2 regions of the Streptomyces sp. NBC_00457 genome follow, and region 1 is predicted to be linked to the other one. Evidence: riboswitches for the same ligand, from Rfam matches in the RefSeq annotation. Region 1 holds a riboswitch; the other holds the start of a gene.
The links. Region 1 has a riboswitch for S-adenosylmethionine ahead of OG828_RS35755 (aminotransferase class V-fold PLP-dependent enzyme). Riboswitches for the same ligand answer to the same signal wherever they lie in the genome.

Region 1 (7,456 bases):
GGCCCAGCAGCCGGGCGCGCAGGTCCCGAAGAAGAAGGTCGTCTACTCGCAGGCCGAGATCGACCAGCTCGCGGCCTACATCTCCTCGCTGGGTGCCGGCCCGTCCGTCCCCACCGAGCGGCAGTACAGCCCCGAGGACGCCGACATCGCCAAGGGCGGTGAGCTGTTCCGCACCAACTGCGCGCAGTGCCACAACTTCACCGGCAAGGGCGGCGCGCTCACGCACGGCAAGTTCGCACCCGACCTCGAGGGCGTCTCCCCGAAGCACATCTACGAGGCCATGCAGACCGGCCCGCAGAACATGCCCTCGTTCCCCGACACCATCCTGTCGGAGCAGAACAAGAAGGACATCATCGCGTACCTCGACGCGGTCAACAGCGACGACACCGAGAGCCCCGGCGGCCTCGAGCTGGGCGGACTGGGTCCGGTCAGCGAGGGTCTGTTCTCGTGGGTCTTCGGACTCGGCGCACTGATCGCGGTCGCCGTCTGGGTCGCCGCTCGGACCGCAAAGGCCAAGAAGTCATGAGTAGCCAAGACATTCCTGAAGAGAACCTGCCCGCTGAGCAGGACACGCACGGCGCCGTAGGCGTCGCGGACGACAAGGACCCGTTCGCGGATCCCGGCCTGCCGCCCCACGAGCACCGGGTGCAGGACATCGACGAGCGGGCCGCCAAGCGGTCCGAGCGCACGGTGGCCATGCTGTTCACGGTGTCGATGCTGGCGACCGTCGGCTTCATCGCCGCGTATGTGGCGATCCCCGTCGACCAGTCGGTCTACATCTTCCCGCTGGGCCACATCAGCGGGCTGAACTTCGCGCTGGGCATGACGCTCGGCATCGCCCTGTTCGCCATCGGCGCCGGCGCGGTCCACTGGGCCCGCACGCTGATGTCGGACGAGGAGATGGTCGACGAGCGCCACCCGATCGAGGCGGAGCCCGAGCTCAAGGCCAAGGTCATGGCCGACTTCCAGCAGGGCGCCAAGGAGTCCGCGCTGGGCCGCCGCAAGCTGATCCGTAACACGATGCTCGGCGCGCTGGCCCTGGTCCCGCTCTCCGGCATCGTCCTGCTGCGCGACCTCGGCCCGCTGCCCGAGACCAAGCTCCGCCACACCAGCTGGCGCCGGGGCAAGCTGCTCGTCAACATGAACACCAACGAGCCGCTGCGTCCCTCCGACGTCGCCGTCGGCTCGCTCACCTTCGCCAAGCCCGAGGGCCTGGAGGAGCACGACCACGACTTCCAGGTCAACATCGCCAAGGACGCCCTGATGATCGTCCGGATCCAGCCGGGCGACATCAAGGACAAGCGCGAGCTGGAGTGGTCCCACGAGGGCATCGTGGCGTACTCGAAGATCTGCACCCACGTCGGTTGCCCGATCTCCCTGTACGAGCAGCAGACGCACCACGTGCTCTGCCCTTGCCACCAGTCCACCTTCGACCTCTCCGACGGTGCCCGAGTGATCTTCGGTCCCGCCGGTCACGCCCTGCCGCAGCTGCGCATCGGCGTGAACGACGAGGGCTACCTCGAGGCGCTCGGCGACTTCGAAGAGCCCGTCGGTCCGGCATTCTGGGAGCGCGGATGAGTACTGCAGCCAACAAAGAGTCCCGCGACCGCGGGAAGGCACCGGGCGGCGAGCGCGTAGCCGACTGGGCCGACGGCCGGCTGGGGATCTACTCCCTCGCCAAGACCAACATGCGCAAGATCTTTCCCGACCACTGGTCGTTCATGCTGGGCGAGATCTGCCTGTACAGCTTCATCATCATCATCCTCACGGGTGTGTATCTGACGCTGTTCTTCCACCCGTCGATGAACGAGGTGGAGTACCACGGCAGTTACGTCCCGATGCAGGGCCAGCTGATGAGTGAGGCGTTCGCCTCGACCCTGCACATCTCCTTCGATGTGCGCGGTGGTCTGCTCATCCGGCAGATCCACCACTGGGCGGCGCTGATCTTCCTGGCCGGCATGTTCGTGCACATGATGCGCGTGTTCTTCACGGGCGCGTTCCGCAAGCCGCGTGAGATCAACTGGCTGTTCGGCTTCCTGCTGTTCGTCCTGGGCATGTTCACCGGCTTCACCGGTTACTCGCTCCCGGACGACCTGCTCTCCGGCACCGGTGTCCGCTTCATGGAGGGCGCGATCCTGTCCGTGCCGATCGTCGGCACGTATCTGTCGTTCTTCCTCTTCGGCGGGGAGTTCCCGGGCGGCGACTTCGTGGCCCGCTTCTACTCGATCCACATCCTGCTGCTGCCGGGCATCATGCTCGGCCTGGTGGTCGGCCATCTGATCCTGGTCTTCTACCACAAGCACACGCAGTTCGCGGGCCCCGGCCGCACCAACAAGAACGTCGTCGGCATGCCGCTGCTGCCGGTCTACATGGCCAAGGCCGGAGGCTTCTTCTTCCTGGTCTTCGGTGTCATCGCGGTCGTCTCGGCGATCGCCACGATCAACCCGATCTGGGCCCTGGGCCCCTACCGTCCGGACCAGGTCTCCACCGGCGCCCAGCCCGACTGGTACATGGGCTTCTCCGAGGGTCTGATCCGGGTGATGCCTGGCTGGGAGGTCAACTTCTGGGGGCACACGCTCGTCCTGGGCGTGTTCATCCCGCTGATCATCTTCCCGCTGGTGCTGGTCGCGATCGCGGTCTACCCGTTCATCGAGTCCTGGGTCACCGGCGACAAGCGCGAGCACCACATCCTGGACCGCCCGCGCAACGCGCCGACCCGTACGGCCTTCGGCGTCGCGTGGATCACCTGGTACATGGTGCTGCTGATCGGTGGTGGAAACGACCTCTGGGCCACCCACTTCCATCTGTCGATCAACGCGATCACCTGGTTCGTCCGGATCGGGTTCTTCGTCGCCCCGGTGCTCGCGTTCGTGATCACCAAGCGGATCTGCCTCGGCCTCCAGCGCCGGGACAGGGAGAAGGTGCTGCACGGCCGCGAGTCGGGCATCATCAAGCGCCTGCCGCACGGTGAGTTCATCGAGGTGCACGAGCCGCTCAGCCAGGACGCGCTGTACACCCTCACCGCGCACGAGCAGTACGAGCCGGCCGAGATCGGCCCGACGGTCGACGAGAACGGTGTCGAGCGCAAGGTGAAGGGCTCCCAGAAGCTGCGCGCGAAGCTGAGCAAGGCGTACTACGGCGAGGAAGCCCAGATTCCCAAGCCGTCGGTCGAGGAGTACAAGGAGATCACGAGCGGCCACGGCCACCACTGACGCTCCGCTGGTGCCGGGTTGTGTCGGTTGTTGTCTGCGGGTTCGTTGTGGCTGGTCGCGCAGTTCCCCGCGCCCCTGAAGGGGCGCGGCCGAACCGCGGACTCGCCAGGACCGCTGGCCACGCCACGGTTGAAGGGCCCCCGTCCGGTCTTCGGACGGGGGCCCTTCGTCGTGCCCGCGGCTGGATAGGGTGGGAGCACACTTTTCTACGACCCACAGGAGCGGCTATGAGCGCTGTGACCCCCGCTGGAGGCGACATCGCGGCGGGCCGTTCCTGGCCTGAGGTGCTGAACGGTCTGCTGTCCGGGCGCGACCAGGACGCCGACGCCACGTTCTGGGCGCTGGACCAGATCATGCGCGGCGAGGCCACCGACGCCCAGATCGCCGGGTTCGTGGTGGCGCTGCGGGCCAAGGGGGAGACCGTCGAGGAGATCACCGGCCTGGTCCGGGCGATGTACGAGCACGCGAACGTGATCGAAGTGTCGGGGCCGACCGTCGACATCGTCGGCACCGGTGGCGACGGCGCCAAGACGGTGAACATCTCCACGATGTCCTCGATCGTGATCGCCGGCACCGGCGCGAAGGTCGTCAAGCACGGCAACCGGGCCGCGTCCTCCGCGTCCGGTGCCTCGGACGTCCTGGGCAAGCTCGGCGTCAACCTGGAGCTGACCCCGCAGCGGGTGGCCGAGGTGGCCGAGGAGGCCGGGATCACGTTCTGCTTCGCGATCAAGTTTCACCCGGCGCTGCGTCATGTGGGCGCCGCCCGTGGCCAGTTGGGCATCCGCACGGTCTTCAACGTGCTCGGTCCGTTGACCAACCCCGCCCGGGTGCGGGCCCAGGCGGTCGGGGTCGCCGACCCGCGCATGGCGCCGATCGTCGCCGGAGTCTTCGCCGAGCGCGGCAATTCCTCGCTGGTCTTCCGCGGTGACGACGGCCTCGACGAGCTGACGACCACCGCCACCTCCCGGGTGTGGGTCGTACGCGACGGCAAAGTCACCGAGGAGACCTTCGACCCGCGGGACGTAGGCATCGACCTGGTCCCGGTCGAGGCGTTGCGGGGCGGGGATCCGGCCCACAACGCCGATGTCGCCAGGCAGTTGCTGAACGGTGAGACGGGGCCCGTCCGGGACGCCGTACTGCTGAACTCGGCGGCGGCCCTGGTGGCGCTGGAGCCGACGGAGGCGCCGTTGGCCGAGCAGCTGCGGGTCGGTATGGCGAAGGCCGCCGAGTCGATCGACTCCGGGGCAGCGAAGCTGACGCTGGAGCGCTGGGTGGCCGCGAGCCACAAGTAGCGCGAAACGCAAGGAGACGTCCCGCGATCCGGACACGGGTTGCGGGACGTCGATCATTTGACGTAATTTCCTGCCCAGGTCATGAGTGACAGTCATGAGGCCCCGGCCGACTGTCCGGCAACCCTCCGTCCGTGGCGGGGTGCCCCGGGTGAAGACCAGGCCGTGAGCAGCAAGGCTCACGGCAAGCGCGGACCCCTCGCGATACACCAGGGGTCCTGGGTCGATCGAGGGAGTCTTCCGTGAGCAAGCGAATGCGATAGGGCCGCAGAGCCCCGCCTCCGCACACCTTCTTCTCTTCTCGCCCACCCCTCACGGGAGTTCCGTCATGTCTGTCTCCACCGCTGCCCTCGACCGATCAGTTTGTACTCCGCTGCCCGTTCTCGGCCGGGATGTCACCGTCCCGCTCGTCACCGGCGGCGAGGTCACCTACGCCGCGCTCGACTACGCGGCCAGCGCCCCCGCCCTCCAGCGCGTCTGGGACGACGTGGCGGCGTACGCGCCGTACTACGGCAGCGTGCACCGCGGCGCCGGCTACCTCTCCCAGCTGTCCACCGACCTCTTCGAGAACGCCCGCGCCACGGTGGCCGAGTTCCTCGACTGCCGCGCCGACGACCAGCTGGTCTTCACCCGCTCCACCACCGACTCGCTCAACCTGCTCGCCGCCGCGCTCCCCGCCGAGTGCCAGGTCTTCGTCTTCGAGACCGAGCACCACGCCTCCCTGCTGCCGTGGCAGAACGCCCACGTCAGCTACCTCAATGCGCCGCGCACCCCGCGCCAGGCCGTCGAGACCCTGGAGCGCGCCCTCGCCGACCGGACTGCATCCATTCAAGGGGGCGACGACCCGGCCCTGGTCTGTGTCACCGGCGCCTCGAACGTCACCGGCGAGCTGTGGCCCGTACGAGAGCTGGCGGCCGTGGCGCACGCGCACGGCGCGCGGATCGTCCTGGACGCCGCCCAGCTGGCCCCGCACCACCCGGTCTCCGTGCAGGACCTCGACGTCGACTGGGTCGCGTTCTCCGGGCACAAGCTGTACGCCCCCTTCGGCTCCGGCGTCCTGGCCGGCCGGGCCGACTGGCTGCGTGCGGCCGAGCCGTATCTCGCGGGCGGCGGCGCCAGCCGGAAGGTCACCCGGCGCACGGACGGGGGAGTGGACGTGGAGTGGCACGACACGGCCGCCCGGCACGAGGCGGGCTCCCCGAACGTCATCGGCGCCTACTCCATCGCCTCCGCCTGCAAGGCCCTGACGGAGGCGGGCTTCGACACCCTGGTGGCCCGTGAACAGCAGCTGATCGCGCAGGTCAGGGAAGGCCTCGCCGAGGTCCCGGAAGTGCGCGTCCTCTCCCTCTTCGGCGACGACGCCCCCCGCGTCGGCGTCCTCTCCTTCGTCGTCGACGGCTGGAACAGCTCGCACTTCGCCGCCGCCCTCTCCGCCGAGTACGGCATCGGCGTCCGCGACGGCCTGTTCTGCGCCCACCCGCTGGTCCGCACCCTGCTCGGCAGCGACCCGCAGACCCAGGGCGAGTGCGGCGCCCCCGAGGCCGCGCCCGGCGAGAAGTCCCTCAACGCCATCCGGGTTAGCTTCGGCGCGGGCACGCCGGACGAGCATGTCGAGCGTTTCTTGACGGCCGTCAAGGAGCTCGTGCGGGACGGTGCCCAGTGGAACTACCGTACGGAGGAGGGGCGTTGCGTTCCCGACACCTCCGCGTGAACCGGTAGCCGGGCGCCCAGCAGGATCATTCTCAGCGCGCGCTCGGTGGGTCGGTGAGCAGTTCCGAAGCCCGCACCAGCGCCTCGGCCAGAGCCATCGGCGCCGGCAGGATCCCGCTGCACGCGTCCACGCCCGGCACCTCGTGCGCGCCCTCCCCGAGGGTGCCCGCCAGCGCGAGCACCGGGCGTCCGTGCAGCTTGGCCCGCCGCGCCACCTTGGCGGGGACCTTCCCGCGCGGCGTCTGGTGGTCCAGGGCGCCCTCGGCGGTGACCACCAGGTCGGCGCGGGCCAGCCGGGCGTCCAGGTCGAGGTGGTCGAGCAGGACGTCGAAGCGGGGCAGCAGACGGGCGCCGAGGGCGGCGAGACCGGCGCCCAGGCCACCGGAGGCGCCGGTGCCGGGACCGCCGTACAGATCGGTGCCGGTGACGGCCAGGTCGCGGGTGGGGACCTCGGCCCAGTTCTCCAGGCCGGCCGACAACTCCTCCACCTGCGCGGGCGTCGCCCCCTTCTGCGGTCCGAAGACACGGGCCACGCCCCGCTCTCCGCACAGCACGTTGTACGGGTTGCAGGCGACGAGCAGCTCGACCTGTCGCAGGCGCGGGTCGAGGCCGGACCCGTCGATCCGGCGCAGGCGGCTCAACTCACGGCCACCGTGGGGGAGTTCGAGCCCGTCCGCGTCCAGCAGCCGGGCCCCGAGCGCCTGCAGCGCGCCCGCGCCCCCGTCCGACGTACCTGAGTCGCCGCAGCCGACCAGGATCCGCCGTACGCCGGTGTCGAGCGCGGCGCGGATCAGCTCGCCGACGCCGTACGTCGTGGTGGCGCCCGGGTCGCGCAGGGCGCCGGGGACGAGGGAGAGGCCGGCCACCGCGGCCATTTCCACGACCGCCGTGTCCCCGGAGCCGAGCAGCGCGAAGTGGGTGCCGAGGGTTTCGCCCACCGGGCCCGTGGCGGGCAGCGCGACGAGCCGCCCCCCGGTCGCGGCGGCCAGCGCGGCCGCGGTCCCCTCGCCGCCGTCCACCAGGGGGATGAGGTCGAGGCCGACGTCCGGGAGCACCCGCTGGACACCGTCCGCGATGGCGTCGGCGGCGGCCTGAGCGGACAGGGACTCCTTGAAACCGCTGGGCGCTACGACGACTCGGGTCAGCATGGGATCTCCTAAGCGTCTTGGGGAATTCGGGTGCGGAACCGCGCCCCGCAAGGGGCGCGGGGCTGTATTGGATTTGCGGCTGCCGCCGCGCGAGCGC
Region 2 (7,456 bases), 1.8 Mb from region 1:
GGCGGTGGGGGCTGGTCGCGCAGTTCCCCGCGCCCCTAAAGGGGCGTTGCAGTCGGCCTCTCTGGATAGGGTTGCCCTATGGGTAGCCCCGCGGATTCCTTGTCGACCCCCGTCACCCAAGCCGGCCGCGCCGGTCTCGCCGCTATCCTCCAGCGGCCCGGCGCGGCGATGATCGCTCTTGACTTCGATGGGACGCTCGCGCCGATCGTGGCGGATCCGGAGCGGGCGCGGGCGCATCCGGGGGCGGTGCCGGTGTTGGCCGCGCTGGCGCCGAAGGTGGCCGGTGTTGCGGTGATCACCGGGCGCCCGGCGGAGGTCGCCGTCCGGTACGGCGGCTTCTCCGGGGTTGCCGGGCTGGAACATCTCGTGGTCCTCGGCCACTACGGTGCCGAGCGCTGGGATGCCGTCACTGATGCCGTCACCGCCCCTCCGGCGCATCCCGGGGTCGCCGCCGTCCGCGCGGAGCTGCCGCCGCTTCTGGACGGGACCAACGCCTGGGTCGAGGAGAAGGGTGGCCAGGCCGTCGCCGTGCACACGCGCCGTGCCGACGATCCCCAGGCCGCCTTCGAGGCACTCCGCGAGCCGCTCGCTGACCTCGCCACCCGCAACGGCCTGATCGTCGAGCCGGGTCGCCTGGTCCTCGAACTCCGCCCGCGGGGCATGGACAAGGGTGTGGCCCTGACCGACCACGCTCGCGACATCGGCGCCGAGTCCGTCCTCTACGCCGGCGACGACCTCGGCGACCTTCCCGCCTACGCCGCCATCGACAAGCTCCGCTCCGACGGCACCCCCGGCCTGCTGGTGTGCAGCGGCAGCGACGAGGTGACCGAGCTGAGGGAACGGGCGGACGTGGTGGTGGACGGTCCGGCGGGGGTCGTGCGACTACTGGCGGAGCTGGCGGCCCGTATCGGGTAGGGCGTTCAGCTGATCCAGGAACCACTGCGCCGGCGGCAGTGCAGTCGCTGCCGCCGCCAGCCGCTTCGTCCGCTCGCCCCGCTCCCCGGCCGGCATCGTCAACGCCTCGTACAACGCCTCGGCCGTGCCCGTCACGTCGTACGGGTTCACGGTGATCGCGTCCTCGCCCAGCTCCTCGTACGCCCCCGCCTCCCGCGAAAGCACCAGTACGCAGCCCTCGTCGGAGACGACCGGCATCTCCTTGGCGACCAGGTTCATGCCGTCGCGGATCGGGTTGACGAGGGCTACGTCCGCGAGCCGGTAGGCAGCCAGAGAGCGGGCGAAGTCGTCCTTCACGTGCAGCACGACCGGCGTCCAGTCCGGTGTTCCGTACGCGGAGTTGATCTCCTCCGCGACCCGCTGCACCTCGGCCGTGTACTCCCGGTAGACGGCGAGATCCTGCCGCGACGGATACGCGAACGCGACATGGACGACCCGCCCGCGCAGCTCGGGGTGGTCGTCGAGGAGCTGCCGGTACGCCAGCAGGCCGCGCACGATGTTCTTGGACAGCTCGGTGCGGTCGACCCGGACGATGGTCTGGCGGCCCGGGCCGATCTCGGCCCGCAGCGCGGCCATCCGTTCCTCGACGTCGGTCTCGTGCGAGCGCCGGCGCAGGAAGTCGGCGTCGGCGCCCAGCCCGTGCACGCCGATGCGGGTGTCGCCGAGCCCGCCGACGAGGACCTCGGCGCACGCGGTGAACGCGTCGGCCCAGCGGTGGGTGAGGAAGCCCAGCCGGTCGGCGCCGAGCATCCCGCGCAGCACCTGCTCGGCGATGTCGTCCGGCAGCATGCGGAAGTACTCCACCGGCGCCCACGGCGTGTGCGAGAAGTGGCCGATCCGCAGGTCGGGGCGGAGTTCGCGGAGCATGCCCGGCACCAGCGTCAGGTGGTAGTCCTGCACCAGCACCGCCGCTGAGGCCCCCGCCTCCTCGGCCAGCGCCTCGGCGAACGCGCGGTTGTAGCGGACGTACGACTCCCACTGGCGCCGGAACTCCGCGTCGAAGACCGGCTCCAGCGGCGTTTGGTACAGCAGGTGGTGGACGAACCAGAGGACCGAGTTCGCGATGCCGTTGTACGCGTCCGCGTGCACGTCGGCCGGAATGTCCAGCATCCGTACACCGGACTCGCCGACTCCGCGCCGTACCGCCTCGCGGTCGCCGTCGCCGAGGGCCGAGCAGACCCACAGGGCGTCCGCGTCCGACCCGATCGCGGAGAGACCGGACACCAGCCCGCCGCCGCCGCGTTTGGCGTGCAGCGAGCCGTCCTCCCGGACCCCGTACGAGACGGGGCCGCGGTTGGAGGCGACCAGTACCTGCGCAGCACCGAAAGTTGCAGCCATACGCCACAACCTAGCCCAGGCCAGAACCGCTCAAACGTGCGGCTCAGCGGTATACAACCGGCGCGTTCCGTTACGCCACGCGCACGTTTATGCCGCTTTGCGGGACTGGTACTCGGTGATGTCGGCCATCGGAGGCCGTTCCTCCGTATCCACGGAGTAGGTGCGGGGTTCGAATCCGTCCTCGCTCCGTTCGAACTGGGTGAGGGAGGGGCGGATCAGATGGCCGCGGGCCAGCCTGAGCTGGGCCGTGCGGTAGATCGCGGCCGACATCCGGCCCAGGGCCTGGCCGTCCTGGTGCCGGTGCTTGCGGACGCCGATGTCGACCTGGGCGAGGGCGTCCAGGCCCACCAGATGCAGGGCGTCGACCAGCATGCCCAGCTCCACGCCGTAGCCGACGGGGAACGGGAGCTGTTCCAGCAGGGAGCGGCGGGCCGCGTACTCACCGCCCAGCGGCTGGACGAATCCGGCCAGCTGCGGCCAGTGCATGTTCAGCAGGGGGCGGGCCATCAGTTCCGTCACCCGGCCGCCCTGGCCCGCCGCGCCGCCGAGCGGACGGTCGTACATCCCCTTGACGAGGTCGACCTCCGGGTCGGTGAGCAGCGGGCCGACGATGCCGGTGACGAAGTCCGACGAGAACTCCTTCAGGTCCGCGTCGATGAAGCAGACGATGTCACCGCTGGTGACGAGGAGCGAGCGCCACAGGACCTCGCCCTTGCCGGGGACGGCCGGTATGCGCGGCAGGATGTCGTCGCGGTGGACGACCCGGGCGCCCGCGGCGGCGGCCACCTCGGAGGTGCGGTCGGTCGATCCCGAGTCGACTACGACGATCTCGTCGACGAGCGGGACCTGCTGCATGAGGTCGTGACGGATCACGGCGACGATCTCGCCGACCGTCTCCTCCTCGTTGAGCGCGGGCAGCACGACACTGACGGTCTGTCCCGTGGCGCGTTTCGCGGCCAGGATCTTGTGCAGCGGGCGATCGGTCAGGGACCAGGAGCGTGCGCTCAACCAGCGCTCGACTTCTTCCAGCACAGTAAGCGGCTCCTCACTGTCGCGGATCACGACTAGAGGTGTGTGATCCATCTCGCGGTTCGGACGACTATCTCAACTGTCCTGGCCTTCGGTTACAGTCTTGAACAACGCTGATGACCATCGCATGTCGGGGGTCGTTTGCGTCTACAACTAAATACCGCTCATCCAGAGGGGCAGAGGGATACGGCCCGTTGAAGCCCCGGCAACCCTCCAGTCGGTACTCGTAGATCAGTGTTGATCGTTCTCCGCGAGGCTCCCGGCTAGGGAAGGTGCCAAATCCGTCTCACGGCGAGATGCGTCGTGAGGAAGATGAGGAGAAAGGGCCTCGCCTCACATGGCTGCGCAGACAGTTGCAAGCACCACCCCCGCCGTCGACCTCGGCCCCGCCGCGGCGCTCTCGTGCCGCGAATGCGGTCACCGAGTACCCCTCGGCCCGGTCTTCGCCTGCGAGGAGTGTTTCGGCCCGCTCGAGATCGCCTACGACTTCTCGGCCTACGACGCCGAAGAGCTCCGCAAGCAGATCGAGGCGGGACCCGCGAACATCTGGCGGTACGCACCGCTGCTGCCCGTCCCCGCGGACGTGGCCGACAAGCCCAACATCAACCCGGGCTGGACCAAGCTCGTCAAGGCCGACAACCTCGCGCGCGAGCTGGGTGTCGACGCCGGCAAGCTCTTCATCAAGGACGACTCCGGCAACCCGACGCACTCCTTCAAGGACCGCGTCGTCGCCCAGGCCATCGAGGCCGCGCGTGCGTTCAACTTCACCACCCTGTCCTGCTCCTCCACGGGCAACCTGGCCGGTGCGGTGGGCGCCGCGGCGGCCCGCGCCGGCTTCCGCTCCTGCGTGTTCATCCCGCACGACCTGGAGCAGGGCAAGGTCGTCATGGCCGCGGTCTACGGCGGTGAGCTCGTCGGCATCGAGGGCAACTACGACGACGTGAACCGCTTCTGCTCCGAACTGATCGGCGACCCGGCCGGCGAGGGCTGGGGCTTCGTCAACGTCAACCTGCGGCCGTACTACGCGGAAGGGTCCAAGACCCTGGCGTACGAGATCTGCGAGCAGCTCGGCTGGCAGCTGCCCGACCAGCTCGTCGTCCCCATCGCCTCCGGCTCGCAGCTCACGAAGATCGACAAGGGTCTGCAGGAGCTGATCAAGCTCGGGCTCGTCGAGGACAAGCCGTACAAGATCTTCGGCGCGCAGGCCGAGGGCTGCTCGCCGGTGTCCGTCGCCTTCAAGGGCGGGCACGACGTCGTACGGCCGCAGAAGCCGAACACGATCGCCAAGTCGCTGGCGATCGGTAACCCGGCGGACGGTCCCTATGTCCTGGACATCGCTCGCCGTACCGGCGGTGCGGTGGAGGACGTGACGGACGAGCAGGTCGTCGATGCGATCAAGTTGCTGGCGCGGACGGAAGGCATCTTCGCGGAGACCGCCGGTGGCGTGACGGTGGGCGTCGCGAAGAAGCTCATCGAGGACGGTGTCCTCGACCCGACCCTCACCACTGTGGTCCTCAACACCGGTGATGGTCTCAAGACGCTGGACGCGGTGGCCGGTACGGGGCTGACTGCGACCATTCGTCCCAACCTGGAGTCGTTCCGGGACGCTGGTCTCGGCTGAGCTGTTGTTCGTCTGCGGGCCGGTGGGGGCTGGTCGCGCAGTTCCCCGCGCCCCTGAAGGGGCGCTGTACTGACCGGAGGTCCAAGTCATGAGCGTTAGCGTCCGCATCCCTACCATCCTGCGCACCTACACCGGCGGTGCGGCCGAGGTCTCCGCCGAAGGCAGCACCCTCGCCGACGTCATCTCCGACCTGGAGAAGAACCACACCGGCATCGCCGCCCGCATCCTCGACGACCAGGGGAAGCTGCGGCGGTTCGTCAACGTGTACGTCAATGACGACGACGTCCGGTTCGAGCAGGGGCTGGAGACGGCGACGCCGGACGGGGCCGGTGTCTCGATCATTCCGGCGGTCGCGGGCGGCTGAATCACGCATTGTTCATCGAATGGCCCCCTCCGTGAGAGAAGCGGAGGGGGCCATTCTCTATGGTTGAGCACGGTACAGTTGGGGAACCTGCTCGGGCTTTCATGCCGCGCGCATATGAGTTCCGCCCGCACGGCCGACAAGAAGTAGCCAAAGTACGCGGGCCTTTTGCGTCATTCGCTCCCTTTATTGGGTCCGACTTGCCCTGGATTTACACAAATTCTCCCCATTTCGCCGACCGGTCGCGCCCGGATTTCTCGTCCGATTGACCTGTTGCAGACGGCAGTTGGACAGATACATTCAGCCGCGGTCGACGCGTTCCGGCGCACGCCCCCAACCGTGGGGGGTGAGGTCTGACCCGGATCCGCGAAGTGTGGATCTGTGCAAGGGCCAGTAATAGGGGAGTTAGGCATGGCTCAGGGCACCGTCAAGTGGTTCAACGCGGAGAAGGGGTACGGCTTCATCGCGGTCGACGGTGGTGCGGATGTATTCGTCCACTACAGCGCGATTCAGATGGACGGCTACCGCACCCTGGAAGAAGGTCAGCGAGTCGATTTCGAGATCTCGCAGGGCCAGAAGGGGCCGCAGGCGGACATGGTCCGTCTCGCGACCAGCTGAAGCACGCGCCGACTGACTGCAGCGACGTTCTTTGGTTCAACTTCGGAGGGCTCGTTTCCCATGGGGAGTCATGGGTTGCGAGCCCTCCGGCATGTCCGGAGCAGGTCCCGGACCCCTTGTCCCGCCTGAGGATCACTGAGGAGCGCTTGCACTCGGCATGGGCGAGTGCTAATCATTGGCGTTAGCACTCTGAAGGTGAGAGTGACAACCAGGACCGGGTCGGTGAGGCCCGCAGGCCGGGTGGGGCAAGGAACCACAGGCAGGCGAGCCGTCCGTCGCGGGCGCCAGCGCGGTCCGGAGCAATCCACCCCAGTCCGGGAGGACCACTTCACATGGCCAAGATCATCGCGTTCGACGAGGAGGCACGGCGCGGTCTCGAGCGCGGGATGAACCAGCTCGCCGACGCCGTCAAGGTCACCCTTGGCCCCAAGGGCCGGAACGTCGTCCTCGAGAAGAAGTGGGGCGCCCCCACGATCACCAACGATGGTGTTTCCATCGCCAAGGAGATCGAGCTCGAGGACCCGTACGAGAAGATCGGCGCCGAGCTGGTCAAGGAAGTCGCCAAGAAGACGGACGACGTCGCCGGCGACGGTACGACCACGGCGACCGTGCTCGCTCAGGCCCTGGTCAAGGAAGGCCTGCGCAACGTAGCCGCAGGCGCCAACCCGATGGCCCTCAAGCGCGGTATCGAGAAGGCCGTCGAGGCCGTCTCCGCTGCCCTGCTCGACCAGGCCAAGGACGTGGAGACCAAGGAGCAGATCGCTTCGACCGCCTCCATCTCCGCCGCCGACACCCAGATCGGCGAGCTCATCGCCGAGGCCATGGACAAGGTCGGCAAGGAAGGCGTCATCACCGTCGAGGAGTCCCAGACCTTCGGTCTGGAGCTGGAGCTCACCGAGGGTATGCGCTTCGACAAGGGCTACATCTCGGCGTACTTCGCCACCGACATGGAGCGTATGGAGGCCGTCCTCGACGACCCGTACATCCTGATCGCCAACTCCAAGATCTCCTCGGTCAAGGACCTGCTCCCGCTCCTGGAGAAGGTCATGCAGTCGGGCAAGCCGCTGCTGATCATCGCCGAGGACGTCGAGGGCGAGGCTCTGTCGACCCTGGTCGTCAACAAGATCCGCGGCACCTTCAAGTCCGTCGCCGTCAAGGCTCCGGGCTTCGGTGACCGCCGCAAGGCCATGCTCGGCGACATCGCCATCCTCACGGGCGGCGAGGTCATCTCCGAGGAGGTCGGCCTCAAGCTGGAGAACGCGACCCTGGACCTCCTGGGCCGCGCCCGCAAGGTCGTCATCACCAAGGACGAGACCACCATCGTCGACGGCTCCGGCTCCGCCGACCAGGTCGCCGGCCGGGTCAACCAGATCCGCGCCGAGATCGAGAACAGCGACTCGGACTACGACCGCGAGAAGCTCCAGGAGCGTCTGGCGAAGCTGGCCGGCGGCGTGGCCGTCATCAAGGCCGGTGCCGCCACCGAGGTCGAGCTCAAGGAGCGCAAGCACCGCATCGAGGACGCCGTTCGCAACGCG

Region 2: another riboswitch for S-adenosylmethionine. It lies ahead of thrC (threonine synthase); the one in region 1 lies ahead of OG828_RS35755 (aminotransferase class V-fold PLP-dependent enzyme).

Annotation. Positions count from the first base shown of each region.
Region 1 covers NZ_CP107905.1:7,829,762-7,837,217, forward strand. Annotated here, with positions in the region: gene qcrC (cytochrome bc1 complex diheme cytochrome c subunit) at 1-526, shown strand, start outside; gene qcrA (cytochrome bc1 complex Rieske iron-sulfur subunit) at 523-1,578, shown strand; gene qcrB (cytochrome bc1 complex cytochrome b subunit) at 1,575-3,212, shown strand; gene trpD (anthranilate phosphoribosyltransferase) at 3,440-4,504, shown strand; SAM riboswitch class IV at 4,582-4,698, shown strand; gene OG828_RS35755 (aminotransferase class V-fold PLP-dependent enzyme) at 4,830-6,212, shown strand; partial or broken gene OG828_RS35760 (glycerate kinase) at 6,167-7,359, opposite strand.
Region 2 covers NZ_CP107905.1:6,008,326-6,015,781, forward strand. Annotated here, with positions in the region: gene otsB (trehalose-phosphatase) at 79-915, shown strand; gene OG828_RS27460 (alpha,alpha-trehalose-phosphate synthase (UDP-forming)) at 883-2,292, opposite strand; gene OG828_RS27465 (glucosyl-3-phosphoglycerate synthase) at 2,380-3,324, opposite strand; SAM riboswitch class I at 3,483-3,640, shown strand; gene thrC (threonine synthase) at 3,659-4,942, shown strand; gene OG828_RS27475 (MoaD/ThiS family protein) at 5,031-5,306, shown strand; gene OG828_RS27480 (cold-shock protein) at 5,715-5,921, shown strand; gene groL (chaperonin GroEL) at 6,254-7,456, shown strand, end outside.